Regions from separate parts of the Exiguobacterium sp. s7 genome, predicted to be linked through region 3. Evidence: riboswitches for the same ligand, from Rfam matches in the RefSeq annotation. Region 3 holds a riboswitch; each other region holds the start of a gene.
The links. Region 3 has a riboswitch for thiamine pyrophosphate ahead of thiT (energy-coupled thiamine transporter ThiT). Riboswitches for the same ligand answer to the same signal wherever they lie in the genome.
Positions count from the first base shown of each region.

Region 1: linked by a shared signal. The riboswitch ahead of tenA (thiaminase II) and the one ahead of thiT (energy-coupled thiamine transporter ThiT) in region 3 are both predicted to bind thiamine pyrophosphate.
Region 2: linked by a shared signal. The riboswitch ahead of KNP79_RS04990 (YkoF family thiamine/hydroxymethylpyrimidine-binding protein) and the one ahead of thiT (energy-coupled thiamine transporter ThiT) in region 3 are both predicted to bind thiamine pyrophosphate.
Region 4: linked by a shared signal. The riboswitch ahead of thiW (energy coupling factor transporter S component ThiW) and the one ahead of thiT (energy-coupled thiamine transporter ThiT) in region 3 are both predicted to bind thiamine pyrophosphate.

Region 1 is NZ_JACSLO010000007.1:63,391-70,954, forward strand. Features, by position in the region: gene KNP79_RS10200 (SDR family oxidoreductase) at 146-778, opposite strand; gene thiE (thiamine phosphate synthase) at 802-1,440, opposite strand; gene thiD (bifunctional hydroxymethylpyrimidine kinase/phosphomethylpyrimidine kinase) at 1,412-2,248, opposite strand; gene thiM (hydroxyethylthiazole kinase) at 2,248-3,036, opposite strand; gene tenA (thiaminase II) at 3,033-3,707, opposite strand; TPP riboswitch at 3,790-3,894, opposite strand; gene pelG (exopolysaccharide Pel transporter PelG) at 3,956-5,404, opposite strand; gene pelF (GT4 family glycosyltransferase PelF) at 5,385-6,803, opposite strand; gene KNP79_RS10235 (DUF2194 domain-containing protein) at 6,800-7,564, opposite strand, start outside.
Region 2 is NZ_JACSLO010000002.1:470,286-477,849, forward strand. Features, by position in the region: gene KNP79_RS04975 (SMP-30/gluconolactonase/LRE family protein) at 1-817, shown strand, start outside; gene KNP79_RS04980 (hypothetical protein) at 830-1,093, shown strand; gene KNP79_RS04985 (GTP-binding protein) at 1,196-2,389, shown strand; TPP riboswitch at 2,452-2,552, shown strand; gene KNP79_RS04990 (YkoF family thiamine/hydroxymethylpyrimidine-binding protein) at 2,632-3,225, shown strand; gene KNP79_RS04995 (ECF transporter S component) at 3,218-3,793, shown strand; gene KNP79_RS05000 (ABC transporter ATP-binding protein) at 3,786-5,117, shown strand; gene KNP79_RS05005 (energy-coupling factor transporter transmembrane component T family protein) at 5,114-5,848, shown strand; gene KNP79_RS05010 (DUF1643 domain-containing protein) at 5,864-6,451, opposite strand; gene KNP79_RS05015 (lytic transglycosylase domain-containing protein) at 6,486-7,178, opposite strand; gene KNP79_RS05020 (CPBP family intramembrane glutamic endopeptidase) at 7,257-7,564, shown strand, end outside.
Region 3 is NZ_JACSLO010000001.1:203,949-211,512, reverse strand. Features, by position in the region: gene sdaAA (L-serine ammonia-lyase, iron-sulfur-dependent, subunit alpha) at 1-277, opposite strand, end outside; gene sdaAB (L-serine ammonia-lyase, iron-sulfur-dependent subunit beta) at 290-952, opposite strand; gene KNP79_RS01070 (DAK2 domain-containing protein) at 1,016-2,698, opposite strand; gene KNP79_RS01065 (Asp23/Gls24 family envelope stress response protein) at 2,721-3,083, opposite strand; gene rpmB (50S ribosomal protein L28) at 3,337-3,525, shown strand; gene KNP79_RS01055 (thiamine diphosphokinase) at 3,584-4,171, opposite strand; gene thiT (energy-coupled thiamine transporter ThiT) at 4,171-4,743, opposite strand; TPP riboswitch at 4,820-4,920, opposite strand; gene rpe (ribulose-phosphate 3-epimerase) at 4,940-5,596, opposite strand; gene rsgA (ribosome small subunit-dependent GTPase A) at 5,598-6,482, opposite strand; gene pknB (Stk1 family PASTA domain-containing Ser/Thr kinase) at 6,527-7,564, opposite strand, start outside.
Region 4 is NZ_JACSLO010000007.1:106,208-113,771, reverse strand. Features, by position in the region: gene KNP79_RS10525 (LTA synthase family protein) at 1-591, opposite strand, end outside; gene KNP79_RS10520 (VOC family protein) at 704-1,102, opposite strand; gene KNP79_RS10515 (YcxB family protein) at 1,196-1,696, shown strand; gene KNP79_RS10510 (GNAT family N-acetyltransferase) at 1,678-2,157, shown strand; gene KNP79_RS10505 (hypothetical protein) at 2,152-2,418, opposite strand; gene thiW (energy coupling factor transporter S component ThiW) at 2,482-2,970, opposite strand; TPP riboswitch at 3,035-3,133, opposite strand; gene KNP79_RS10495 (hypothetical protein) at 3,158-3,478, opposite strand; gene KNP79_RS10490 (aminoglycoside phosphotransferase family protein) at 3,521-4,489, shown strand; gene KNP79_RS10485 (hypothetical protein) at 4,491-5,237, opposite strand; gene KNP79_RS10480 (hypothetical protein) at 5,330-6,022, opposite strand; gene KNP79_RS10475 (AAA family ATPase) at 6,121-7,041, shown strand; gene KNP79_RS10470 (DUF58 domain-containing protein) at 7,045-7,564, shown strand, end outside.

The DNA of each region.
Region 1 (7,564 bases), on a different contig from region 3:
TAATGCGGTCATGGATAGACCCCTTTCTTCTAACAAATCCATCTCTTACTTTCTCTATCGGTCGAAGCGAATCCTTTGTCGAGTTCACGGACACATCCATACAAAAAGCGAGCGGAACCAAGTCCGCTCGCTGTCGTCATCTCGTTTATAATGTGTCCTCAATCGCCGTGTCACCTTTGACGAGGTCAATCGCTTGATTGTGGGCTGCGTCATGACCAATGAGATGTGCCAAGAAGGCCGCCACGTCTGCACGCGGAATCTCACCTGTCGAGACGTCGCCCGTCTTCACTTTGCCGGTGCCGGCGTCATCTGTGAGAGCGCCCGGACGGACGATCGTATACGTAAGCCCGCTCTCCTCGAGCAGACGATCCGCATGGTGCTTCGCCACATAATATGGTTTCATCTCTTCCGGCCATGCCGAACGATCTTCCGCTTTCAAGGCGCTCACCATGACGAACTGTTTAACATTCCCGTTCTTGGCAGCCTCGATGCTTTTCGCCGCGCCGTCAAGGTCAATCAGGAGCGTCTTGTCGGCTCCGGTGCTACCACCTGAACCGGCCGCGAAGACGACCACGTCCATGCCAGACATTGCTTGTTCAAGTGACGAGACGTCACCTTCGAGGTCGCCTAGGACGGCCTGATAGCCTTTTGATGTGAAGTCATCGAGTTGCTCTTGTTTTCGAACCATCGCCGTGACTTGGTGTTTCCCTTCCTCGTGCAATCGTTCCACGAGCTGTTTTCCAATCTGTCCATTCGCGCCTATTACAAATACGTTCATCTGTCTTCCTCCTCGATTTGAATTCAGAGACAAGCGAAACGCCGTGTGGCTATGGCCACATCCGGTGCAGAAGCGATGGCTGAGATGACGGCGACGCCGTCCGCCCCGTCGTTCCGAATCATCGGGACATGTTCCGGTAAAATGCCGCCAATCCCCACGATTGGCAGCTCTCGATACATGTCTCGGACTTGGCGGATGAGTGTCGTCCCGTTCACTGCCCCGGCATCTTCTTTCGAAGTCGTCGGGTAAATTGGGCCAATGCCTACATAATCCGCATGCTCGATGGCTGCTGCCGCTTCTTCGAGCGTGTGGACCGAGACACCGAGCCACTTATCTGGACCAATCCGCTCCCGAACGATTACGGCCTCGGCATCGTCTTGTCCGATATGCACGCCGTCCGCATCAATGCGCGCCGCCAGTTCGACATCGTCGTTGATGATGAACGGGACGTCGTACGAACGACAAAGTGCTTGCAGGGTCCTTGCCATCGCTTCTTTTTTATCCCCATACAGTGCCTCTTTACCTTTTTCACGAAATTGAAAACATGTCACGCCACATTGGAGTGCCATTTCGACCGTCCGTAACATGTCTTTCGTGTTCGGTGTCCCGCATACGAAGTAAAGCCGCAACTGTTCAGCGAGTGCCCGCCTTGATGGATTCAATCGTCACACCCTCCTCTCCATACGCCACATATGCCCAATGGTTCGTCGGTCCGTGTCCGGCGCCGATCTCGAGGCCATGGGTGATGGCGCTTTGAATGAACCGCTTCGCCGTCACCGCCGCCTCCATGATAGAACGACCTTTGGCAAGTTCCGCTGTAAGCGCCGCCGAAAATGTACAACCGGTACCGTGCGTATCGCTCGTCTGGATGCGCGGGGCCGAGAGAAGGAACACTTCCGACTCCATCATGATCAAGTCTTCGGCAGTTTCACCTTCGAGATGGCCGCCTTTTAAAATAACCGCGCGCACGCCGTACGCTAACATCCGCCGAGCCGCCTCGAGACGATCATTAAACGATCGAATCGTCAACCCGGTCAGCACTTCCGCTTCCGGCACGTTCGGTGTGACGACTGTCGCGAGTGGCAACAAGGAGGTCTTGAGCGCATCGACCGCCGTGTCCTGTAAAAGCGGGGCCCCTCCTTTCGCAATCATGACCGGGTCGACGACGAGTCGGTTGAAGACATGACGTTTCACCCCGGTAGCGACCGCCTCGATGCGCGCCGCATCAAATAACATCCCGGTCTTACATGCTGCGATCGAAAAGTCCGAACCGATTGCATCGAGTTGTTGCGTGATGAGTTCCGGCGACACCGCTTCGACCCCATGCACCCCGTGCGTATTTTGAGCGGTGACGGCCGTCAGAACGCTCGTCCCGAACACCTCTAGCTCTTGAAACGTCTTCAAATCGGCTTGGATTCCTGCTCCCCCGCCAGAGTCCGAACCGGCAATCGTCAATACTTGCGGCCGCATCATGACACCACCTCAATGCGGTCGCTCGGCAACTCGACGGCTGTCATCTTGCCGAGTTCATTCAAGAAATGAACGGGGAAGTCGCCCGGTCCATCCGCCAAAGCGGTAGCCAGTTCGCCGCACCGCGCATATCCGGCGAGCGCTGTCGCCGTGGCCGTCAACGCGTCGGATTCGACCGCAAGGAACGCACCGACGACCGCACTGAGTAAACAACCGGTCCCTGTCGTCCGGGCCATTGCTGCGGTGCCGCCTTTGATTTCAATCGTCGCGTCCCCGTCGCTGACGACATCCGTCTCTCCGGTCACGGCAACGACACAGTTGTAGCGTCGTGCCGCCGCGCGTGCGATGTGATTCAAATCAACCCGCGTTTCCCCAGCGTCCACGCCGCGCGCCGCCGCGTCGAGACCAATCAATGTCGCGATTTCTCCGGCATTGCCTCGGATGACCGTCACGCGGACGTGTTGCAAAATGGATGTAGCGACGTCACGTCGAAACGCGGTCGCCCCGACACCGACCGGATCGAAGACGACCGGCCGGCTCGATTCATTCGCCGCCTGTCCGGCTCGAATCATCGTACGTTCCGTCGTCGCATCGAGTGTGCCGATATTGAGTACGAGCGCATCGCTCGCAGACGCCATGTCCGCGACTTCTTCGACGGCTGACGCCATCACCGGCGCAGCGCCGATGGCGAGCAACCCGTTCGCCGAAAAGTTAGCGACGACGATATTCGTAATGTTATGGATGAGTGGCCGTTCGGCTCTGACTTTGTCCCATAAGTCGCGCTTCATCGTGTCACCCCCGCCGGTAAATCCCACGACTCGAGCGTCCACGCCATTTCCCAAAACGCATGCTCATAATAACAACTCTTCAAGAACAGCTGTTGATACCGGACCCGTTCTTCCGCTGTCGCTTGTCCGGCGAGCACGTCGAGCCGTTCAAGCTGTTCCTCGACGAGATCGCGGAACCATTCCGAACCGTACGTCGCAATCCACGTCGCATAAATCGGATGATCGGGTGTCGCATCTTTTAATCGCTCCCCGATCTCATAATAGACCCAGTAGCACGGCAAAATCGACGCGAGCACATCACCGAGCGTCGGACCGGCCTGTTGCATATGGAGCGCATAGGCGTAAGCCGTCGGGGCCGGCTCAAACGTCGCCCACTCCGCCTCCGTCACGTTGAGCAAGGTGAAAAACTCACGGTGCAACGCATGCTCCGCTTCAATCGTATGAAGCGCGTGCGTCAAAAAGCGGCTCGCTACTTCCATGTTCGGGGCGAGGGTCGCGCCTTTCGCCTGCACTTTGGAGAACTGGTTCAAATAATATGAGTCTTGCATGACGTAATGCCGAAATTTCGCCTCGTCGAGTTCACCCGTTCCGAGCTCGCGGACGAACGGATGGTCAAAGCTGGCTTGAAACAAGGCATCGGCCTCTTGTCGAAGATGTGCGGTGAATGTCATTCATGTCTCCTCCTTTGTTATAAAAAAAGACGCCGCCTCCCATAACGGAAGCGGCGTCGGATTTACACAAAGTGTACGAGAACAATCGGTTCGCCCACTTCCCTACGCTAGCGTGAACTAGATCAGGTTCAAAGGGTCTGGACCTCGTCCATCTCAGCCGCGTCACGCGACTCCCCTAGTGGTAAACATTATGAAATTCGGTCGTCTACGACCACATCATATCAGTCTTTATCTTTGTTGAAAACCCTTTATCGCGAGAAGTGACGGTTCAACAACGTCCCCATTTGGGAGAACCGTTCGGTACCAAGCTTGCGTCGATTCGAGGCCGCGAACACGTAATAATCGACTTTGCCCATGTAATAGATCAAACGCAGGCCGGCCAAGAAGAACGTGATTGTCGTGCTGACGGCAAAGCCGACGCCGTACCAATCGATGCCGCGCGGCAAGAGCAAGAGCGTGAACAACGCATTCAACGTGAAGAACGAGATGTTGACGAACAATGCCCCGCGTCGATCCTCGAAATAGAGCAACAACAACGTCAAGATGAGAATCATCGCGTTCGCGAACGCCGCGAGCGTCGTCATCCGAAAGATTTGACCGATCTCATCCGGGACGCCGATCCAACTGACGAACACGCCTGCCATGAGGATGGCGAACAACGTCACGACGCCTTGGCTCCGCGCGAGTCGAATCAACTCATTTTTCAGCACCGACGTCATCGTCTGTTTCGCTTTCTCGATTTGATGGAGCGCCCCGCCGTAGTTAATCAATCCATAAAACGTACGGTAGCGCTCATAAAACCGAGTCTCGACGGCGACGACGAACAGGAGTTGCGTCGGGATGATCGTCAAGTACGACCAAAAGATGGCCGTGTCATAATACGGGTTGAACAAGAACGAGTCCGCGACGATCACACGTCCTTCACCGAACCAGATGATGAAATTCGTGACCCAAATCCCGAGCACGTACAACACGCCGATGGCGAACAAGTCTGGATAGCGGTCGAAGTACTTGAAGTACGAGAACTCTTTCACCGCGTAACGGAGCGGGAACGTCCGGAGCATCGCGAAGAACAACCCGAACAACGTCACAATCATCCCGACCGTGAAACCGAGCAACAGCTCGAGACTCGACGGATTGACCATGAGACGGCTAATCGCATAGACGCTCCCGACCGAGATGAGTCCGCCCAGCAAGAAGCTATAGGCCACCGCTTGATAATACTTGGCGGCACTCAAGAACAAGAACATGACCCAGATGACATTGATCGTCATGAATAAAACGAACAACGTCAGTTTGTACAGAAAATCGAGCGGCGACAATAGCCAAAAGATACTGTACAGAATCGTCGCGGCGAGGATCGTCACTTTGAGCATCCCGGTGAAGACCGGGAAAATCTCATGTGCCTTCTTCTCGTAAAACAAGTCCGCCACATATCGGGTGACGACGAGCTGTTGGAAGCTGAACAAGATTTGCGAGAAGATGAACGCGTACGAGACCGAGATCATGAAAAGCGTCCGTTCGGCGAGCGATAACGTCGGCATTTGGAACGCCAACCATTGAATCGTCCCGACGACCAAGATGACGATCAACCACGGTCCGGATGTGACGAGGCCCGAGAACGTGTACGCCTTCAACCTGGACGAATAGTAGTCTTCTTGGAACAACTTCTGCAGCTTAAACCCGATGCCCGCCATACTGTTCCCTCCTCGTTTCATAGATGGCTTTGTAGCGGTCCACGACTTGTTGGAGACGATAGTATTGACGGACCCGCTCCCGCCCGTTCTTACCGAAACGCATCCGCTCCTGCGGATAATCCATCATCCACTCGACCTTGTCCGCGACCGCTTCCGGATGAACCGGGGGCACGATAAATCCGGCTGGACCGAACGGGTCGTCTTCTCGGCCGTACAGGAGCTCGGAACAAGCCCCGACATCGGTCGCGACCCACGGGATGCCGGCTGCCATTCCTTCAAGAATCGCGAGCGGTTGACCTTCCGAGATACTCGTCAACAGAAGTAAATCAAACTTCGGCAAATAGGCTTGGACATCAACCTTTCCGACAAGCTCGACATAATCGTTCAGTCCGCTCTGTTCGATGAGCAGACGGCACTCTTCCGCATATTCTTCATCCTCATCGAGCGGTCCCATGATCGTCAGTTTGAACAGACGATGCCGCTCCTGCAAAATCTTGGCGGCGTAAATCATCGTCTTCAAATCTTTGATTGGCACCAAGCGGACGATGGCCCCGATTTGAAAGAGATCGTGCTCAGGGCGATCGACCGTCGCCTGGATTTGTCGATCGGCGATGCCGTTGGCGATGATTTTCGTCTTCTCGCTCGGGGCGCCAATCCACTCCTGATATTCGCGGTTCCGCTCGAACAAGGTGATGATCTCATCGGCCGCGTTATAGGCCTCACGCGACAAATGGTGAAAGAAACGGACCCACCTCGGCTTATACGGCGCCGGAATCCAATACGACTGTAAAATTTCCTCCTCGCGTTCCCGCGAGTAGATGCCGTGCTCCGTCAAGATGAACGGAATCCCTTGCGTCTCCTTCATGTAGGACGCGACCACACCGGCATAACCCGTTGACACGGAATGAACGAGGTCGACTTTCGGGAGCGGTTGATGGAGCACCCGTAAAATCGGAGTGTACATACTCTGCCACATCCAGAAATAGTCGATGAACGAACCCCCGTTCATTTCCTCGGCGTAGGCCGCCTTGACATTTTTCCAAAAGAACTCGCTTGCGAAAAACGCCTGACTTGAAGGCACTTCTTTCCCAAGCAAACGAAGCGCATGCCGGTTCGGACTTTTCAACATGAGCCAGTCCGATACGTTCTGTTCGTCCTCAGCGCCCCACTTTAATCGCCCTTTCGCCCGCTCGCCCACGTCGCTCAAATATAGATGGGTGATGCCGGAGACGTTCGGTGGGAACACATATTTCATCTCTTCCGGACGCTTCTCGGTCGGTTGAATCGAAATGATTTCAAACGACACTTCGGGCATCGCCTCAATCAACGTCTGCGTCCAACTTGAGACGCCTCCGCTCACGTATGGATAACTGCCCTCTAATACGAGTCCGATTCTCATTGCGCTTCCCCCTTGATGGCGATTTCAGCGTTCGCCGATGTCAGTTTGACAAGGTAGAGCGGACGGTCGGCTTCCCATTGTTCGACCGTCCCAAAGTCAAACTCTCCCGTCTCAAGTGATTGGCCTGGTTTGAGGCGAATCGTGAAATGAGAGGGGTTGACGAGACCTTCCCCGGCCAAATAGACGGTCGACTCATCAAACGTGACGTTCAAATCAGCTTGTTGGTATGTGATCATCTTTTCGGTCGCGTAGTGTTGCGTATATGCCTCGAGGTGCGGATATTGATCTTTCACGTCATGGACGATTTTGCGAAGACTCGCGAACATCGTATCCCAATCCCGACCGAAGGCCCGGTCGGGGTCGATGACATCATCCGGGTGAATGAAGTGGGAAAACACACCGAAGTTGGCGATTGCATCGACTATTTGAAAAATCGATCCGCGCTCTTCCCCGTAATCGCTTGTCACACGCGGGAAATGGTACAAGTTCGGATGCGTCGCATCAAATTCGAATTCTTGGACGAAGTCTCCGCTCTCCGGCTCCCCCGTGTAGAGCGAAGCAATCGTGCGCAGTTCTGGCAACGCTTCGGCGATCGCATCGACCCCAGTCCGGTTGAGCGCGTTCGACGGCGGGACATATGACTTGAGCGTCTCGGCCGGGAAATAGTTCTCAAACACGGACTCGGCTTGAAGCAATGACCGTTTCATCTCGTCTTTATCTTGCCAGGGGATGTACCCGTACGTCGGGTCAATCGGTTCATC
Region 2 (7,564 bases), on a different contig from region 3:
GGATGCTGAACTGAAACGGTTCTATTGGGTCGACATCGAAGGACACACACTTTGGTGGTACGACGAAAAGGAAGACGAGCTGTCATCGTTCGATATGGGACAACAGATCGGGTTTGCGGTCCCGAAAGTGACAGACGGCGTCGTCGTCGGCTTGAAAGACGGCATTTATGAATGGGACGAGGGATCGAAGCGACTCGATAAACTCGTCGAACTCGATGACCCGGAAGGGGATCTTCGCTTCAACGACGGAAAGGCCGACCCGTACGGACGAATCTTTGCCGGGACGCTTCATCTCAACGACGAGGAGAACGAGGCGACGCTCTATCGCTTGAACCGTGACGGCACGACCGAGGTCATGCTCAGTGAACTGACGCTGTCGAACGGTCTGACATGGTCTCCGGACCACTCGACATTCTACCATATCGATACACCGACCGAGACGGTCCGCAAATACCCGTTCGACTTGAAAACAGGAACACTCGGGGATGGGGAAGTCGTCATCGATTTCAAAGATGAGGAAGGATTCCCGGACGGCATGACATCCGATGAGGACGGCTTTTTATGGATTGCCCACTTCGCGGGCGGACGCGTCTCGCGCTGGAACCCGAAGACGGGTGAAAAAGTGCTCGAGGTGCTCGTGCCGGCCCCGAACGTCACGTCATGCTGTTTCGTCAGTGATGACTTGAAACAACTTGCGATCACGACGGCGCGCGAAGGAATGGATGACGCGGCGCTCGAGGCCCATCCGGACGCAGGGTCGGTCTTTAAAATTGATACAGATGTGAAAGGGATGCCGCTCTATCGGTTTGGTCGATAAGGAGGTACGAAGATGGTAAAACGATTGCTCGTTCGTGCGGGAATCGGTTTGGCGCTCGCGGCGGTCGCCCGGGTCGGGATTCAAAAGCTGTTGGAGGCAAACCGGGAAGACGATCATACGTATTTGAATCCGCGGTGGGATGAGACGCCGAGTGTGGATGCCGACAAGGACGCGGATGAGGTCGGTCTGACCCAGCTCGACTCGATTTATCGAGCCGAATGGCAGGCGAACGCCTATCCACGCTCAGAGGCCGAACGCAAGGCGTTAGAGGAATAGGCAGGAGAACACGTCCGGAAACGGGCGTGTTTTTTTCTTGACAAGACGTCACCGACCCGTCATTATCTAAAAAGTAATCATTACGATTTAGGAGTGGGTAGAATGAGACGAATCCCGATCACCGTGCTGTCCGGTTATTTAGGAAGCGGTAAGACGACACTATTGAACCACATATTGAACAATCGGACGGGCAAGAAATACGCCGTCATCGTCAACGACATGAGCGAGTTGAATATCGATGAGCGATTGATTGAACAGGGCGGTTTTTCAAGGACGGACGAAAAGTTGGTCGAACTATCGAACGGCTGCATCTGTTGCACGCTCCGTGAGGACCTGCTCGAGGCGGTAGCAGAGCTTGCGAACGACCGGGACCTCGACGGAATCATCATCGAGTCGTCCGGTATCTCAGAGCCGATCCCGGTCGCCCAAACGTTTACATATGCCGATGACGCCCTCGGCATCGATTTGACGAGCCGAGTCTATATTGATGCGATGGTGACCGTCGTCGATGCGTTTCGGTTCTTAAAAGATTTCAACTCGGGCGAGTCGCTCCATGAACGCAAGCAGGCGATCGAGGCGACGGACGTCCGCGAAGTCGTCGACCTGCTCGTCGACCAAGTCGAATTCGCCGATATCATCGTCTTGAACAAGGCGGATCGCGTGACCGAGACCGAACTCGGCGAGATGACCGGACTGTTGAAGGCGCTCAACCCAACCGCGAAGCTGTTGACGTCTGTCCATGCGAACGTGGAATTGACCGAGCTGTTGGATGTCAATTTGTTCGATTTCGAACAGGCGATGCATGCGGCCGGGTGGATTCAAGAACTTGAGACAGATGTGCACACGCCGGAGACGGAAGAGTATGGCATCAGCTCATTCGTCTACCGTCGGCGTCGGCCGTTCCACCCGGAGCGTCTCCATGCCTGGATTGAGACGTTTCCGGAAGAAATCGTCCGTGCGAAAGGGTTTTTATGGATCGCTTCACGGAACGACCTCGCCTGTCTGTTTTCACAAGCGGGTTACGCCTCGACGCTCGAACATGCCGGACGCTGGCTCGCGACGCTTCCGGAAGAAGAGCGCCGTCACATGTTCGCGGCCGAACCGGAACTCGCCGCCGACTATGTCGAACCGTACGGGGACCGACAGACGGAGCTCGTCTTGATTGGGCAGCGGATGGATCGAGCCATCATCGAACAAGAGCTCGATCACTGTCTGCTGACAGATGAGGAGATGGCGCTGGATTGGTCGACGCTCCGGGACACACTTCCGGGGAACGAGGTCGTCACGTTCTCATAAGACCGTTTACAAAATGAAAGCGGTCGTCTATACTGATTCTTGCATGAACAACCGCATACATTGGACTACACTAGGGGTGCTTCGGCTGAGATGTGAGCATGGCTCCAATCCCTTATGACTCGATCCGGGTAATACCGGCGTGAGGAAGTGTGGCACTTTTTCTAATGGATTAAAATTGGACGAGTGGCCGCATTCTCATGGATGCGGCTTTTTTGTGTACACATAATAAGGGGGAATAGAACATGAACAAACAATGTGGAACGAGCCCGATCGTCGGTTTCCGCTTTACACTGAGCCCGATGACGACTGATTTCGTGAGCATCATCAAAGGGGCGTTGAAGGAGACGGATTTACAAAACGTCTGGCGACATACCGATGACGTGTCGACGGTCATCCGTGGACGAAGTGAGCATGTATTCGATGTGGCTAAGACCGTGCTGTCACACGCGACGAAGACAGGGGAACATGTGTCGATGAGCGGGACGTTCTCGGTCGGGTGTCCAGGGGATACGGCCGGAGATGAAGTGCTCGTTGTGTCGAGCGAACCGCTTAATGGTCCCGTCGGTCCGCAATATGTCTCTTCACAGTTCGCGCTCTATCCGCTCGGTGATGAGAACTACATGGACATCATCTACGAAGAAATCGCTTTTGCGAAAGAGCGGGGTGTCTTCAATGACTCGATGCATTACGCCTCAGGCATACATGGGGACATCGAGCCGGTGTTCGCTTTCTATGAGGCGACGTTTGATCGCGTCCGACAGAAGACAAGCCACGTCGTCATGACGGTGACGTTCAGCGTGAACAGCCCGTCACACGAGGGACGCATGGATGCTTAAATCGTGGAAGTTAAAAGAAATCGTCTTGTTGTCGATTTTATCGGTCGTGTTCGCGGTGGTCTATTTGGCGTTCGTCCATGCTGGGAACTTGTGGGCCGGTCTGATTGGACCAATCGCCTACGAATGGATTTTTGGGATATGGTTCATCGTCTCGATTATCGCAGCTTATATCATTCGCAAGCCTGGGGCTGCATTCTTATCCGAAGTGCTTGCGGCGACGATTGAGATGATGATTGGCAACGCCATCGGACCGCGCATCATTTTAGTCGGGATCGTTCAAGGGATCGGCGCCGAAGCGGCGTTCGCTTTGACGGGTTATAAACGCTATGATCTTTGGGTGCTCATGCTCGCCGGATTCAGTGCTGCTGTGACAAGTTTCGCATATACGTACGTCATGGGAGGGCTCAATGCCCTCAGTCCGACATATGTGGCTACGATGTTCGCACTACGCGCAACGAGCGGGATGTTGATTGCTGGTCTGGGCGGTAAGATTTTGAGCGACTTGTTGCTTCGGACGGGCGCGCTTGATGGGTATGCTCTCGCGCGACAGGACCGTATGCATGGTTGAGGCAGAACATCTGACATTTCGTTATCCGAACAAGAAATGCGATGTCTTGACGGATATCACACTACGTCTAACAAAAGGGAGAACGGTCATTACAGGGGCAAGTGGGTCGGGAAAATCAACATTGCTCGCTTTGATGAATCGTCTCTATCCGGACAATTGTGATGGCATCGTGACGGGCAGATTGCACTTGTTCGATCGCTCTTATGATACGTATGAAGCTGGCGAAGTGAACCGGCGCGTCGGAACGGTCTTTCAGGACCCGGACAGTCAGTTCGTCATGCAGACGGTCGAAGAAGAATTGATTTTCACGCTCGAAAACTTTGCCGTCGCGAGAGACGAGATGATGGCCCGTGTCACCACAATGTTAGAGGCGTTGCATTTGACCGATTATCGTCACCGTACCATTCATGACCTATCGGGGGGTGAGAAGCAGCAAATTGCCGTCGCTTGTGCCTTGATTGGCCGTCCCGAGTGGCTCCTCCTCGATGAGCCGCTCGCTCACCTCGATCCTGAGACCGCCCATCATTTCGTTCGTTGGCTCGACGGCGTCGCACAGACCGTAAACGTTGTCGTCATCGAGCATCGGCCATACATATGGGGTGATTTTTTTAACCGACAAATAAAGCTCGTGAGTGGGCGCATCGACTATGATGGACCGTTCATCGTCCGACCAGATTATGCGTTCTCTCCAATTAAAGTTGAACGAGGAAAGGAAATGTTATTTCACATACCGGAATTAAAACGAAAAACATTTCAATTAGCAGCGAGCGAGTTAAAGGTCGCTGAGGGTGATCTCATTGCGGTGCTCGGTCGAAATGGTAGCGGAAAGTCGACATGGCTGCGAAGCCTAGCCCGGAAACATCGTGAAGTCGGCCTCGTCCCGCAATCACCGGCGCATCTATTCGTTACGAATGATGTGACCCGAGAACTTGCATATGGCCATAATCGCCCGATTGAGGACGTCTTAACGCGGCTCGGGCTCGAATCAGTGCGTGACCACCATCCACTCTCCCTTAGTCACGGTCAAAAACGAAGGCTCGCCATCGGAGTGATGATGCTGTCTAATAAACAACTGATTGCGTTTGATGAACCGACTGCCGGACAAGACGAGGTATCGCTTCGTGCGCTCTATGACTTAATGGTCGAACGAACACGATCCGGCCAGACGATTTTGTTTGTGACGCACGACCTCAGCTTCGCGCGGATTGCGAACACATATTATTTGATGTGTGACGGCGACTTGAGTGGGCCATATGACGCTTCACTCTGGGATGAAAAAGAATTACTACGCACCCACGGCTTATTGATGGAGGAATCGCGATGACATTTCATGAGATGAACCCGACGATTAAATTTCTGACCGTGGCATGTCTCATGTTCGGTCTCGCCTTCATGTATAACCCTTGGACTCCGCTTGCTGTTTTTCTCGGTACAGTTACACTTCAAACGCTATTCTCTGCTGTGAGCTGGAGAAGATGGGGGTTGTACATGATCCCATTTTTATTGACCGCGCTCGGGACATTGTGGACGACGCTCGTCTTTGGAAAGCAATCAAGCGGAGATGTCGTGTTCAAGCTGTTTGGCAATGATGTGACCGACGAGAATGTGATGCTAGCAGCGACGCTCTCCTTGCGTGTGTTGGCATTCACAGCCTTGTCGCTTCTGTTCACGCTGACGACGGACCCGAAACGGTTCGTCTACAGTTTGATGCAACAAGGAAAGCTGTCACCAAAAATCGCATATAGTGTCTTCGTCGGTTTTCGTTTCTTTCCGATTCTAAAAAAAGAACTGATGCAACTATATGAAACGCATGCGCTACGAGGCGTACGTTTGGAGACGAGACTCGATCACATCCGCCACGTCCCCAAATTAATCGTTCCGCTTCTTGCTGGATCGATCCGCCAAGCGGAACGAATCGCGTTCTCGATGGAAGCACGTGGGTTTACGGGGGAACCTCGAGCGACGTACGAGGTTGTGCCCGTCACCAGGAACGACTTTCTGTTGGCGTCGCTTTTGCTCCTATTGTTTGGAGTGAGCGTATGGATTGGCATATAAACGAAACAAGACGACTCACTCGGAGTCGTCTTGTTTCGTTTCTTTCACAATTCTAAATTTCGGTTTGATTGATTCGTTATTGAACGCCTCGAGCACGGTGTTCTCGTTGGCCATACGAATCTGTTGCGGCTCGCCTTTGGAAGTCGTGCCGATACAGAACATATGCGCCTCATGGTCGGCAAAGAGCGCCTTATACGGGGTGGCATGATGCATCAAGCGTCCCGGAGAGCCCCAGCCGACGATAATCATACCTCCGCTCGCCTCGACCTCGTCGAGCGTTTCCTCAACGTAATGAAAGTTGACTTCGTCGAGTTGCGATTCGACGTACGGCAGATTGTCATTGATGGCGAGTGTTGGGACGAGGCTGATGACGCGCATCTCACGGATCGGTTGATCGAGATGGTTCCGCATGAGCATATACGCCCGCTGCGTTGTCGTACCGGACAAGAAAGCATCGCTCATCCGGGGCGAGTAGATGATGACGGCACAGATGACGCCGTCGACGACATCTGTGAATTCGTACGAACGCAAGTAGCGCTTCGTCTTGTCCTCATTGAAGACCGACTTGACACGAATCGTCACTTCCTCGATATGGGTGTTCATAAGGTTTCCTCACTTTTAATCAAATAGTGCCGGGTCAGACCCAGCCTGCGAACCATTCCAAGTAGCGGATTGTGTAGCGCGCGACACTTTGGGTTGCCGACGCCTTGTCATCCGGTAAATAAGACACATCGGTTTGATATGACTCATAAAACGACATCACATCATTGACATACTGTTCACTGCGATTGTACTCGAAGATGGCGTTTCGAATCGAGTCCGTCGTGTCTGCCTTCGTCCCGCCGTGCTCGCTCAAATAGTAAGCGGCCGTATGGGCCGAGTCGACGAGACTGTGCGGGTCGGCTTTGCCATCATTGTTGCCATCGCGTCCGAGACCGCCGTACTGTTCGATGAGCGCGAGATCCGTCAAATCGACTTCGTCCTCAGGGACATCGCCTTTTTGATCGTCCGTGTCATATTGCCAACCGAGCCACGTCCGCGGCATGAATTGGAACGGTCCGATCGCCCCGACCGATGAACGCATCGATGAACTGTGGGAGAAAATCGTCTCGACGCGATGGACGGCGGCAAGTAAGCGCCAATCGACGTCATACGTGGCCGCAGCATCCTCATACACATCGCGATGGACGGACGGGACGCCATGGTCCCCGTAATAGGCCCGGTACAGGGCATTGTTCACTTTATCATGTTGACCAAACCAGCCGATTGCGCCGAGGCACAGCACGATCACAAGCATGAGACCGGTCAGTCGCAAAATCAATCGTTTCAAGATTCCGCCTCCTAGCTTTCTAGACAATACCCGAATAGTGTAGCATATAGCTAACAGGAAGGACAGGAGTGGATATAGATGCTCGAACAGGCCGTCTTTACCATCATTCTCATGTATTTGTTGATCGTTCAATTGTTCAACGCCCGGTTGATGAAGCCGATGATCGAAACGCTCGGTCGTGGACGTGTCTATGAACAGACAGTCAAGTCGTCGTGGGGGCTCAGTCTGCTTTTGCTCGCCCTCGTCTTCTTGTTCGGCGTCCCGCCAGACATGGTCGGTCTCGGATTCGCCCCGGTCGAAAGGGACATGTCCGCTTGGAAGTTTTTCTTTTTCACGACCATCCTCATCTCCGTGCTGCTGGCGTTTTACTTGCTCGTCAAAACCTC
Region 3 (7,564 bases):
CCGCGTCTAAAATCAAATCCCCAGCGAGCGACTTGCCCGAGCGGATATAGTCGGTCATGAGCACGGCGTCATTCCCCGTCAACCCCGTCACGGACGTCACGCCTTCGAGTGCCCGCGCAACCGCCTCTTCCATCACCTCGAGGTTGCGTTCCATCATGCCGACGACGTCTTCACGCGTCGAGCGTCTGACGTGCACTTCTTGCTCGATCATCACTTCTGAGATCGGAATCCCTCGTTCCGTTGCCGTTCTGACTAATTCTTCTACTGATTTAAACATATTGGTGTCTCCTTATTCCCCAAAGATGGCTACCCGCTCGATTTGAGGTAACCGCTCGATTTCCGCTAACACGTCTTTTGACAAATGATCATCAATCTCGATCGCCATGAGCGCTTGCTTGCCTTTCTCATGACGGCTCACTTCCATATGGCCGATGTTCAACTCATGTCTGGCCAAAATACCGGTCACGGCCGCGATTGCCCCGAAGCGATCGTGGTGCAAGACGACGAGTGCCGGCCCGCCGCCCGACAATTTGAGCGGGAATCCGTTCAACTCGGTGATCTCGATCGTCCCGCCGCCGATTGAAATCCCGACGATCTCAAACGTGCCGTCCTCGTCTTCTAGGCGGACGCGGGCCGTGTTCGGATGATCCGTCAGCGCATCGCTCGTCTCAAAGACGACCTCGATGTCGCGTTCTTTCGCGAGATCGAGCGCTTGTGGGATCCGTAAGTCGAACGTATCGAAGCCCATGATGCCACCGACGATGGCCACATCGGTCCCGTGTCCCCGATACGTATCGGCGAACGAACCATAAAACGTGATGTGCGCGAGCCGCGGTGTCCGTCCAAACAGTTTTCCGGCCATGAGACCGATGCGGGCGGCGCCCGCCGTATGCGAACTCGATGGACCGACCATGACCGGTCCGATGATATCAAACACACTGCGATATTTCATCGCATTTCCCCCTTTCAAAAAAACCCTACCTTCATTATACAGAAGGTAGGGCTGAGTTACAGCTTATTCCACACTAAAAATGTAGGAGTAGAGCGGTTGTTTCCCGTCATGAACCTCGATTTCGATCTCGTCGTTCTTCGACTCGATGTACGCCGAGAGTGCCTCCACGTCTTCTGCTGACGAACCTTCGCCCGTCAAGATCGTGATGATCTCGTCGTCGGCATCGACGAGGGCGTCGACTAATTTCTTCGCCGCTTCGAGGCTCGAGGCCGATGAGGCGACGATTTTCTTCTCGGCGATCGCCATGTGGTCGTCTTTACGAATCTCGACACCGTCGATGCTCGTATCACGGACCGCATACGTCACTTGACCAGACTTGACGGTACTAGCCGCCGTCTTCATGACGCTTTCGTTCGTCTCCACATCGGCTTCCGGGTTGAACGCGATCGCTGCCGCAAGTCCTTGTGGCACCGTCTTCGTCGGAATGACCGAGACGCCGCAAGGTGCGACCGATGCCGCTTGTTCGGCAGCCATGATGATGTTCGAGTTGTTCGGGAAGATGAAGACATGGTCCGCGTTGGCCGCTTCGATCGCCTTGACGATATCTTCCGTCGACGGGTTCATCGTCTGACCGCCTTCGATGACGTGAGCCGCACCGAGTGAACGGAACAAGTCGCTGACGCCTTCACCCATCGCGACCGTGACGATTGCATACGGTGCTTTCGCCTTCGGAGCCGTCGGTTGGACGCCATGTTGGTTCGCGCCGTGCTCTTCTTCTAAAATAGTCGAGTGCTGTTGACGCATATTCTCGATTTTGACAGCGACGAGTTCACCGTAACGCTGTCCTTTCGTGATGACGTCGCCTGGCGTCTCAACGTGAACGTGAACTTTAAGCAACTCTTCATCTGCGACGACGAGGAGTGAGTCCCCGAGTTCAGACAGTTCGTTGCGGAACGCGTCCTCGTTGAACGGGGCATCCTTCAACTTCGCATCTTGGAAACGAACCATGATTTCCGTGCAATAACCGAACTCGATGTCTTCGGTCGACATGAATCCTTGCGCGGCGTGGGCATGATGTTCGGCTTCGATGAGCGCATCCATGACCGGTGCATGTGGCTTCTCGAGCTCTTTTCCTTCGAGGCTCGCAAGGAACCCTTCATAAATAACGAGCAAGCCTTGGCCGCCCGAATCGACGACGCCGACTTCTTTCAAGACCGGCAATAAGTCCGGCGTCCGCTCGAGTGAAGCTTTCGCTTCCACGATCACACGTTCCATGAACTCGTTGAAGTCGCTCGTCGACTCTGAAGCACGGAGCGCTTCGTCGGCCGCTTCACGAGCAACCGTCAAAATCGTTCCTTCAACCGGTTTCATAACCGCCTTGTATGCCGTGTCGACACCACGTTTCAATGCCTCGGCGAAATCGACTGTCGACACTTCGGTCTTTCCTTCGATCGCTTTACCGAAGCCACGGAACAATTGGCTTAAAATAACACCGGAGTTCCCGCGTGCCCCCATCAAGAGACCACGTGCAAACTTCGATGAGACGTCAGCGATATTTGCCGTGTTGAGTGCGGCCACTTCCTTCGCACCCGATGTCATCGTCAAATTCATGTTCGTCCCCGTGTCGCCATCCGGCACCGGGAAGACGTTAAGCGAATCTACATAATCCGCATTCTGGCTCAAGTTGGCCGCACCGTTCGCGACCATGTTCGCGAACACCAATCCATCTAAACGTTTTAAACCCACACCAAATCCTCCTTCGTTCTCGTCAGTCATTCGTCAGACGAACGCCTTGTACGAATATGTTTACCGACGAAACGTTTAATCCTAAAGTTTCACCGAGCGTGTATTTTACACGGCTTTGCACGTTATATGCGACTTCCGACACTTTCGTCCCGTAGCTCACAATGATGTGCATGTCGATATGTACGTCTTCTCCATCTTGACGTACGACCACGCCTCGGGCGTAGTTTTCACGCTTCAATAGTTCTGCAATCCCGTCTTTCAATTGAGCTTGAGACGCCATTCCCACAACGCCGAAACATTCCATCGCCGCACCGCCTGCGAGTGTTGCGACCACGTCGTTCGTGATGTCAATATTGCCATATGTTGTCTTCATTTCAATTGCCATATGGAGTAGCCTCCTTCATTCGGAATGATTCCTTCACTACATTCTACAATAAGTACCTAGTTATTAAAAGAACCTGCTCCATAAACTCGGTCAATTGTAGCCGTAACCCTCATTCATTATTAAAATCCTTTCCAGTAATGTCAAGTTTTTTTCTTGTCATCCTATGATTTTCTAGTTGCATCGTGAAAAAACCCGTGCTAATATAAACGAGTGTCTATTAGGACGAACCCACATAAAAAAGGAGGGGAAACGCATGGCACGTAAATGCTACGTAACAGGTAAATCACCTAAATCAGGTAACAACCGTTCGCACGCACTCAACAAGACAAAACGCACTTGGGGTGTAAACGTACAAAAAGTTCGTATTCTCGTTGACGGTAAACCTAAACGAGTTTGGGTTTCAGCTCGCGCTCTTAAATCAGGTCTCGTTGAACGCGTATAATTTTTATACACGAACGAAATAAATCCCAGCGGCATTCGCCGATGGGATTTTTTTGTGTTCATTTTTTGACATACAGCACGAGGACCATACCTTCGTGCACGATCAAATCCGCTGATTCGCCGGCCCACTCGTTCGAAATCGTGAGCGCCTCATGGCTGACGACATCGTGACGGTCGAGCGGATATTTGACGCCGCGGATTGACACGTTCGCCCGCTTCCACGGGATGAGCGACAAATAATGATCGGCTTGACGTGGGAGCTCGTGACGCCCAGCTCCAACAAGACGAACGGTTTGCCCGGACGTGAACAAACGCATCTCTGGATATGCCTCGAGCAGCCCAATATTGCCGAGCGTCATGTCGAGGCGTCCACCGAGAGCGCCGTACACAAGCATCTCCGTCGCCCCGTGTCCACGGGCCGCCTCGAGCGCAATCTCGAGGTCGGTCACGTCTTTTTCAGATGGATAACGGACGGCGTCGATCGGCACTTCGCCCGTGAAGGAATCGAAATCGCCGACGACGAGATCCGGGTTCAGCCCGTGGTTCAACAGTGTCTCGTACCCCCCGTCGACGCCGATGATGTAATCGACGTCACGCGGGAGTCCCGAGATTGGTTCCGGGCTGGCCGCCACAATCAACACCCGCATTAGCGGAGACCCCGGGTCGCAAGCGTGGCGAAACGTGGTGCCGAGACGAACAAGAGAACGAGGACGACGGCCGACACGAGGAAGGACGGCAACATATACGTCATGTTATAAGCGAACGAATAGGCGACGACCGGCCCTTCCGCGTACTCGGCGAAGAACACGATCCCTGATAAGACGTGGGCGCCGTAGCGAAGCAAAGAACCGAGGAGCGCCCCGAGCACCAAGTAGGCGACGAGCGTCTTTTTTGCCTCGTCCTTGGCGGCCCGTTTCACTTGACCAGCGAACAGTCCGGCCATCCCGACGACACCGTAAGCGAACGTGTAGTCGAGCAGGAACTGGACCGGTGTGAAGATGTAAGCCCCGAACAGCAGTTGCAGCGTTCCGACGAGCGCTCCTGTCGCCAGTCCGCCTTTTAATCCATGGCGGTACGCCATCACAAAGATCGGCAACATCGCCAGGCTGATCGATCCGCCCTGCGGCATCCGGAACGGGATGAGCAAATCAAAAATCAAGCCGAGTGCGGCGAACAATGAGATTTCAATGAGCGCCTGTAGTTTTAAACGTTGTTTCATCTTATTCCCTCCTTATTATATGAGCGAACGACAAAAAGCAGCATGACGTAAACGCCATGCTGCTATCGAGTAGCAACGTGCATTTTCGCCACATCCCTACGTCCGTGTGAACGGAACAGGTTCAAAGGGTTAGCAAATGCCTCTCAGCCACAGAATGTGACACCCCTTGCGACAATATTTGTTGTTCTATCGACGATTATACACGAGAAGCGTGACGAATGCTATCGATTGCGTCTTTATAGCTCGGCTCGTTATAGATGGCCGAGCCGGCCACGAGCACATCAGCGCCAGCGTCGATGCATAATTTCGCCGTCTCAGCGTTGACACCGCCGTCGATCTCGATTTCAAAGTCGAGACGACGCGCTTGGCGCATCTCGCTCAGCGCCGCGATTTTCGGGACGACCGATTCGATGAATGCCTGGCCCCCAAAGCCAGGGTTCACCGTCATGAGGAGCACCATGTCGACGTCACCGAGCACGTGTTCAATCGATGACAGCGGCGTATGCGGATTCAAGACGACACCACACTTGGCGCCGGCCGCTTTGATTTGTTGCAACACGCGATGCAAATGATTCGTCGCTTCAACATGAACCGTGACGATATCCGCCCCGGCCTTGATGAAATCTTCGACGAACCGTTCGGGCTGGTCGATCATCAAATGGACGTCTAACACCATGTCCGACTTTTTCCGTAAGCTCGCTAACACCGGTAGGCCGATTGAAATGTTCGGGACGAATTGACCGTCCATGACGTCAAAATGGATATAATCCGCTCCGGCCTCTTGGACCGCCTTCACTTCTGCCTCTAAATTGGCGAAGTCCGCCGCTAAAATCGATGGTGCAATTTTAATCATGTCAGTACCTCCGTTGTCTATCGTTTAACTCTGCCATAAACGTAACATAATTCTCATAGCGGGTGGAAGCGATTTCTCCCGCCTCGACGGCCGCTTTGACGGCACAACCTGGTTCGTTCAAATGGGCACAACCGCGGAATTTACAGTCATCATGCCGCTCGACGAACTCAGGGAAACACCAGCGCATCTCTTCGACTTCGAGTTCTTCTGGGAACTCGAGGCTCGAGAAACCAGGCGTATCGGCCACGAGCCCGTCAGCGAGCGTGATCAGCGTGACGTGACGCGTCGTGTGCTTACCGCGCCCAAGTGATTTCGAGATCTTCCCGGTCGCAAGTTCAAGCTCAGGTGCGACCGCGTTCAAGAGCGAACTCTTACCGACCCCGGTCTGTCCGGCGAACACACTCGTCTTCTCCTTAAACGACCCGCGGATTTTTTCGATCCCCGACCCGTCCTCGGTCGACGTCTCGATGACCTCATAGCCGATGGAACGATATAAAGCCGCTGCTTCATGAATCTTCTCCCGTTCCGACTCCGTCAACAAATCCATCTTCGTCAAAACGATAATCGGATGGACTTGCTTCGACTCGATCAAGACGAGGAAACGGTCGAGCAGATGGAACGAGAACGCCGGCTCTTTTACCGAGAATAACAAGAACGCTTGATCGATGTTGGCAATCGGCGGGCGGACGAGATGGTTCGACCGCTCGTCAACAGCCAATATATAACCGGTACCATCCCCTTGGTCTTGGATGTCGACATCGTCACCGACGACCGGCGAGATGTTCCGGTTGCGGAAATTGCCGCGGGCGCGACAACGGATCTCTTGTTTTTCTTCCGTCATGACGTCATAAAATCCGCCTTGTAATCGAATAATCGTACCTTTCATTCCATTCCCTCCTTAGAAAAAGAGGCGACGCGCACGCCACCTCTTCATTGTGAATCTTTTGCTTGTGCGTAAGTCACCGTATCCGTGCGAACGACTTCGCCGTCGACTTCAATCGTCGCGGTTCCGACTTCGTCCGGTGCGATGACGAGCGTATACGAGTAAGTCGTTGTCTCCGTTATCTTATCACGCAACACCTCGACTTCGCCACGGGCGTCGACCGTCCGAATGACGACTTCGAGTGCCTCGGCTTCTTCGCCTTCAGCGGGCGGCTCGATTTCGACGTTGACTTCCCGTTCAATCGAGACGTCCGTCGGTTCGACCCCTTGTGACACGATGACGGTCAGTTCCGTCCCCGGGTCGACTGCCGTACCGGCCGTCGGGAGTTGACGGATGATTTGATTCGCAGGAACGCTCGTTGAATACTCATCACGTTTGACGATTTTCAAGCTATTCTGTTCGGCATACGTTGTCGCTTCCTCGAACGTATAGCCCGCCAAGTTGGCGAGTTCGATTTTATTGCTGCCGGTCGAGACGACGAGCGTCACCGTCTCTTCAGATGGGACGACCTCGTTGCCTGGGGCGATCGATTGGGAGATGACATCCCCGCTATCGACCGTCTCGGATGCCTCCGACTGAATCTCGATATCCGTGAACTCAAGATCTTTGAGCGTCCGCTCGGCCGACGACTGGGACAGTCCTTCAACATCCGGCATCTCGACCGTCTCTTTTCCGGCCGAGACGACGATCGTCACGGTCGTCCCACGTTTCGGCTTCCGCCCGGCTTGCGGTGTCTGCGAGATGACGTCGCCAGCGGCGATGTTGTCACTTGCCCGTTCAGTTGCCTCGACGACAAAACCGGCCGTTTCGAGCTCGGTCGTCGCCTCGTCGCTCGTCATGCCGATGACGTCCGGGACGACGGCACGGGACATCTCGTCAGCGATGACGTAAGCCCCAATCCCGCCACCGATCAACAGGAGCGCAAGCAAGAGCCAAAGCCACCACTTCTTCTTCCGTTTCGGTTTGTCTTTCACGGGTTCACTTGCTGCGACCGGTTGCTCCGGCGCCTCTTTGACGTTTGGCTC
Region 4 (7,564 bases), on a different contig from region 3:
GTCCTGAATGCCGCGGAATGCATCGAGGCCGTGATAGCCCCAAAAGCCGAGCTGATAATACTCGCGCATGTTCGAAATCGAGCTTTTCCGGTGATCTGTTTCGGCGTAATGAACGACGGTCGGGACGGTAAAGACGATGAAGCCGACAAGAAAACCGGCGACCGCCAAACGGCGACCGAGACGTTTCGGTTCCGTGATGGGGTGTCGCTTCATATAGAGGAGGACAGCCGCGTAGACGAGCAAGTCCGTGAACAAGATGAAGTCGGGCGCTTGAATCAGTGTCAGAAAGCCGCCCCCGACGTCTCCCATCTGGCCGATATCAGACAGTAGGGCGGCCGACAGCAAGTTGCCGAAATAGCGGTAGTACCAGACGTCCGAGATGAGGAGCGTGCTGTGCAGAAACAGCGACGCGAACAAAATCCAGCGGCGCGTCTGTTGTTTTATGAGTAGCGCCCAACTCGTCATCATCAAGATGGTCGCTAGATTGATGAACAAAAAGCGCAGGTCGAACGCGCTCGCCGTCAACAGACTGAATAGGAACAGTTTCGTGAGCGATAATGTTAAATAGGTCCAATAATCGAGATATTTCATGAGAGGCCTCCAAATGGTACGGACAAAGTGTGTTCTCTGTCATGTACCTGTTCGACGACGGCGAAAAACATGAGGGTGTGCGAATCCAATAAAAAAAGTGAGGCTCGTGGCCTCACTTGATGACAAACGTGTCCCGGAGCTCGATAATCGTGCCTTCCGGGGCTTTCAGTTTACTCAAATGACCGTCGACGACGAAGTAGATGTTCCCGCCGTGTTTCGGTAAGAACGTCACGCCAAGGTCCTCAAGGCGCCGCACTTCGGTTTCGAGATCATCGACGTACAAAGCGAAGTGGACCGGACCGGCCGCATGCTTCGAATACGGTGACAACGTCTCATCGACTTTCGCCGTTTGGAGCTCGATATAAAAGTCGCCAAGTTTGAGCCAGCTGTTGTACGCGCGCGTATGAAAGTCGGGCGACTCTTGAACGAGCTCGAAGCCGAGCGCCTCATAAAATCGTTTGGACGCCTCATAGTCGGGCGTCTGGATGCAGAGATGGTGGATTTGTTTCATGATGTCACTCCTTTCTTTTAGTTTATCCAATCAACGTTCTGAACGGAACTTTTCTTCACGTGAGACGTATAGGACACCGAGGAGGGAATGATGATGAAAATCCAATACGAATTGACGGAAGACGACTATATCCGGTTCAACTTGAGCCATATTAAACGTTCGAAGACCGGAAAGCGAATGATTCTCCTGCAGCGAATCATCGGACCACTTATCTTTTTAGGCGCTGCTTTCGTGCTGGCGACGTGGCTCCAAGAGACGGACTGGTGGCTGTACGGGATATACGGAATCGCGAGCGTTCTGTGGTTCCTATATTATCCGAAATACTTTGAACGGCACGTCCGGAAGCAGACGCGGCGTCTCATCGACGAACGCAGCAACGAAGGTATGCTTGGCTTGCATACGATGGATTTGGAGGAAAACGGTCTTCGCGATTTAAACGAATTCGGCGAGACGCGTGTGTCATGGGCAGGAATCAAGGAAGTCGTCGAGGAGGACGATTATGTGTATCTATACAACTCCTCGGTTAGCGCCTATATCTTGCCGAAGCGCGGACTGGACATGGAAGAGGTGCGCCGATGGCTGCCGATACGCTGACGATTCAACTCGTCGATGAAACGAACCGGGATGCCGTAGTCGCCTTGACCGTCGCTTCTGACCAAGCCCGTTTTATCGAAACGAACGCCGAATCGCTCCGCGAGATGGAAACCGATGTCAAATATGCGTGGCAGTGCTATGCACTTTGTCGCGGTGATCATCCCGTCGGCTTCATGATGATTGGGGCCGAGAACAAGGTGGAGCGTTACATCTGGCTCGATCGATTTATGATCGATGTGACAGAGCAAGGGAAAGGAATCGGGTCACGCTTTTTACAGTTGGCACTCGTGTGGATTCAAGAGCGATTCGATGTGGATGACCTCATCCTCAGTCTCCATCCGACGAACGAACCGGCGAAACGATTTTATGCGAAGGGTGGATTTGTCGACAGCGGCTTGATTGATGAGGCAAACGGGGAAGAGATTTGGGTGTATCACGTCAAACAGGGACAGCCGTCATAAGTCGGCCGTCCCTGCTTTTGTGGACGATGTATTTTGGACAGCGTTGCCCGCTTTGAAAAAGAGGAAGATGGCAGCCACTCCGAAAATCGAGATGAACACGTTTTGAAGCAACACATCGACGAACATCGGCTCGCTGGAAAACGTGCCCGTCGCAATCTGGGCATTCCAGCGGGTGAACGTGGCGATCCGTTCGAGCGTGTACAAGAGACCGGACATGAACAGGCAAGCGGTGGCCGCCAATAATAGCGTCAATCGATTCAAGAAATGACCTCCTAATATCTGATATCCTGATTTTACCATTTACTATCAGTGGGAGGGAAGTATTTATCGCTTCGCCGTGAGCGGTCGCAATTGCTTGACCCGAGCCAAGACAATCCAGCCGAGCACGGCCCCAGTCACACTCGAGGCAAGGAAGGCTGGGAAGAAGAACAGCGCCCCGAACTCGGTCCCCATCAACACCTTGGCGTACGGGACGGCGACGAGCGAAGCGATGAGGCCGGTCCCGATGACTTCACCAAATGCGGCGAAGGCTACGCGGTTCGTCTTCATATAGAAGACCCCGGCCAAAAGCGCCCCAATCATACCTCCGGGAAAGGCCAAGAGCGACCCGGTACCGGTCATGACACGGACGATTCCGGTCACGAACGCAACGAGAACGGCCCCGATCGGCCCGACGGTGACGGCGGCGATGACGTTCACCATATGTTGAATCGGATAGGCACGGGCGACACCGGTCGGAATCGAGATGAACAGGGAACCGATGACGGCGATGGCGATGAGCATCGCCATCCAAGTGAGTTGTTGAATACGCATAGATAGTCTCCTTTCAAAATGAAAACGCCACTTCTCCAAGTGGAAAAGTGGCGTGGAAAGACAGACGAATCCCACACCACTTCCCTACGCTGGTATGAGCCAGATCAGGTTCGAAGGGTCCGGCGCATGCCGTCTCAGCCCGAAGGCTCCCCTAGTGGTCGTTTATTAACATGAGTATAGCATACCGTCATTTGACGCGGTCGAGCTTTCGTGGTCGGAACGTGACATAGATGATGCCGACGAACAGACCGTACAACAAAAGGGAGAAGACGAGATTGATCAGCCACGGGAGTGTCCCCATGAACACGGCGACGGACGCGTTTTGAAACCAGACGAGCGAGAGCGACAGCCCGACAAAGCTGAGAACGAGCGTTGTCCAAAAGCCGACATCTCGGCGCTTGAACAGACGCCAAACGAGCAGCCCGATGATGAGACTGACGATGGCCGTCGCCCCTAAGTACATATACAAGATGGCATCGACCGGGTATGAGTAATATACAACGTCCATATCGTTTCCTCCTAGGAGATGATGAAAGAAAGGGTGAACAGGATGAGACAGGCAATCCCATGGCGTGACCGATCGTTTCGTGAACGGTTCGAACGATGGATTGAGGCAAACGTGCCGAATGCGAGGTGGCACGTGATCAAAGATACCGATTTGACGTACTTGCTTGTTGGCGCGCTCGATGAGGAACGTTACTACGCCAAAGCGGTGACCGATATCAGCCGCGGCGAGGCCGGATTGTCGGCGTTTCTGGCCGAGCGGCATCCTGATTTCGTGCCTGACGTCATCGCCATCGATTCAGCCCGGAACTGGTTGCTCATGCGAGACATCGGCGGAGAGGCGCTACGTGAACGACCTGACGTGAGTCGATACGAAGCGGCGTTGCGTCAATACGCACAGCTGCAGCGACAGGAGATCGACCAGATCGAGACCTACTTGTCTTACGGCATCCCGGACCGCCGACCGGCCAAGTTGAAGGGCGAAATTCGCACGTATTTACCTGAGCTCTGCGCCGGGCTCGAGCAATACAAAGCCGAGGCTATGCTCGCGCTTCAAGATGAATTGATCGCGATGTGCGATGAGCTGGCGATTGGGATGCCGATGAGTCTCGAGCACGGTGATTTGCACGGCGGCAACATCTTCTGGCGGGAACGGACGAATGATTTGTGTATCCTCGACTGGGGCGACGCGACCGTCACGCATCCGTTTTTCAGCGTGCGCGTGTTTTGGAACGCGCTGTACGACTTATTGCCGGAAGAAGACGAGGTCGCCTGGTATGAACAGATTCAAACGATGCGTACGGTTTACTTGGAAGCGTGGAGCGGCGTCGCACCCGAAGACGTGCTTTGGCGTCACTTGTTGATCGCCGAAGAGCTCGGTTGCGTCTATCGGGCACTGTCGTGGCATGTGTATGTGACGAGGTACCGGTACGATGTAGCTGAGTCGAGCGATAAGCCGGCGCAATGGCTCAATTTGCTACTCGAGTACCGGGACTTGAAACGACGTGTCCGATAAGTCATTCATACTTCTCAAGTAAGTTTTCATAATCCGTCTCGCTCCAAAACAGCGGAGCAATCGACTCCGGCCCTTTGAAGATCTCACCGCCCCGGTCATAGACGATGGCATAGCCACCCTCGACCTCAAAGACGATCAAATCGGCCTTCACTTCCTTGACCCCGTTCCCCGCGATGATGACGTTCTCGAGCGGGTCACGCGCGACTTGCACGCCCCATTCGTCGAGCTCGACGATGAGTGCGGACGTATAAGCGTGACGGTTATAGAGCGCCTGAAACTCGTCTTCGGTCAAAACGACGTCCGTTGGTGGGGCACTCGTCCCATATTTTCGTTTCTCGATTTCTTCGACGAATTGGAGGAACGACGCCTCTTGCCAAAACAGCGGCGCGACCGACTCGGGGCCGTTGGCGATGTCTCCGTTCGCGCTCTCATAGACGGTGGCGTACGTGCCGTCGTCAAGTTTGAACGGATGAATGTCGGCGTATGTATGATGGATGCCGTCGCCGGCGATGACGACGTGCTCGAACGTCTCGCGGAACGGGGTGAGTCCATCGTTCTCGAGTGCCTTCAAGAGCGGCGGGACTTTTTTATATTGGTCGAAGACGTCTTTAAAATCTTCTCGCGTCCAAGCGGTGATGTCTTCGGGCGACGGCTCATTTGTATCGGCTGGGACGATGGGTTGCTCAACGGAATCGGTGCACCCGGTCAATAAAAACACACTGAATCCGAGTAGGCCTAGGCGTTTCATCAATCAAACCTCCTAAGAAAGTTACATTTTTTTCCTGTTCTCAATGAGCGTAGCATGTTTGCCAGTCATTGAGAACCCGGGTACTTTCTCGCTCAGGGTTGCCGCTTCAAGTAACGGTCGAGTGCCTCGTGAAATCGTTGTTGCTGCTCGAACGGGATGTCACGATCGGATGCGGGACCATAACGAATCAGATGATAGAGCGAGGCGTCGATATCTGTCAGCTCGATGCGTTCGAACCAGTCGACGACCGTCTCATTCGTCCGAAGTTTTAACTCAGGGGCGAGCGACGCGTTGAACGTGATCAGCCAATCCCTCAGTTCGATATTCGTGAGCATCGGGAACGTCCGTGCCTCAATCGATGTGTCCGCGTTGAGAGACAGTGGCGCCAAGGCGTTCTGTCTACTAGAGAACGTGAATCCTTTTCCCCGTCGACGACGCAGCCATCTACGCACGCCATAGACGGTCAACCCGATGGCGGCAAGGAAGGCGAACAATGTGCCGAGTCCGCCTGGGGCATCACCATTCCCGCTACCAAATTTGAATTTGAGCATCTTTTCCTTCGGGCGAGGGTCTCCCTCAAATTTGGGCCCTGTCGTTTTCCCCATATCGATGCCGCCTGTTTGCCGCTTATCCTCTTCTTCTCTGTTCACTTCCGTCACGTTAATTGGAGCAGGTGTATTAATCGTTTGGAACCAACTGAACGCCTCCTTGCTGACAAAGACGAACGTCACAACGAGACAAGCTGTCACAACAAGATACCCTATAAATCGAGATGACCACTTCATCCTTTCCCTCCTTATCGGAATGTTCAGACTATTTATTGTCTATATTACCATAAACAGGTAAACTTCGAATAAGACATCTACCAACGGAGGGGAACGAAATGGGAATCGAAGCGGTCATCAAACAGTTGAATGAAGTGTATTTGGGGAAAGGTGAAGTCGTCCGGCTCTGCTGCACGGCGCTTCTCGCCGAAGGGCACATCTTGCTCGAGGACGTACCTGGAACGGGGAAGACATTGCTCGCAAAAGCGATTGCCGGCAGTTTGGACGGGTCATTCTCGCGCATCCAATTTACGGCCGATTTGCTCCCGTCCGACGTCATCGGGACCGACTACTTCAATATGCAGACGCAAGGCTTTGACCATCGGCAAGGTCCGATTTTCGCGAACATTGTCTTGATTGATGAAATCAACCGGTCTGTCCCACGCACCCAGTCGGCGCTGCTCGAAGCGATGGAGGAACGACAAGTCTCAATCGGCGGGAAGACGTATCCGATGCCGAAACCGTTCTTTGTCATCGCGACGCAAAACCCGATTGAATCGGCCGGGACGTTCCCGCTCCCAGACGCGCAACTCGACCGGTTCCTCATCTCGATTCCGGTCGGCTATCCGGACGCCGTCGAAGAGCGAGAACTGTTGTTGCAAGTGTTGACCGAGACCCGCAAACACATCGAGGCCGTGACGTCACTCGCCTCGCTGCAAGAAGCGCAGGCCGAGACGAGACAAGTCGCGATTCAGGACGATGTCCTCGACTATATGCTCGGTCTCGTCCATGCGACCCGGGCGCACGCGTCCGTCGAGGTCGGAGTCAGCCCACGCGGCGCGATCGCGTTGCTCCGCGCTTGTCAAAGCTATGCCTATTTGGCCGGCCGACTGTACGTCATCCCGGAAGACGTCAAAGCCGTGGCGCCGTATGTGCTTGCCCATCGGATCAGCTTGACGCTCGAAGGCGGCATCAAGTCGACGAAAGCGAATGTCATCGCACACATTTTAGACACCGTGCCCGTGCCGGTCGAGGGCTGACGGATGATCCTGTCCACGCACGCTTGGTTGCAGCGCCGGCTCCTCCCTATATATCTCGTGAGCGGAGCCATGCTCGTGTTCTTCCCGTACGTCTATGGGTTGGGCTATCTATGTTTCATTGTAGCGAGTGCGATTTGGATGCTCGAGCGGACGCGGCAACAACTTGAGCGACACATCGATCTCCGGTTCACGCAATACGAAGAATTGCTGTTTGTCGGAGATGAGAGTCGAATCGTGTTGGTGGTCGATGGGGTGGATGAGTTGGACCGGCTCGGACTGCCGCTGCGGGTTCGTTTGAAGTCGAGCTCAGGGATCAGCTTTCCGGCGCATGAGCGCCTTCCGAACGTGCTCGACTATGAGGTCGATGTCGGTCGAGCCCGGCACGAATTGGTCGTGCGCGCCGAGTATCGCGGTCCAGCCATGTTCGAGGAATGCGTCATCGCCGTCACGCTCCCGTTTCGCCTTGGGACGTATTTGTATGAACGACCGGTCGATACAGAGTGGACCGTGCTTCCATCGCTCC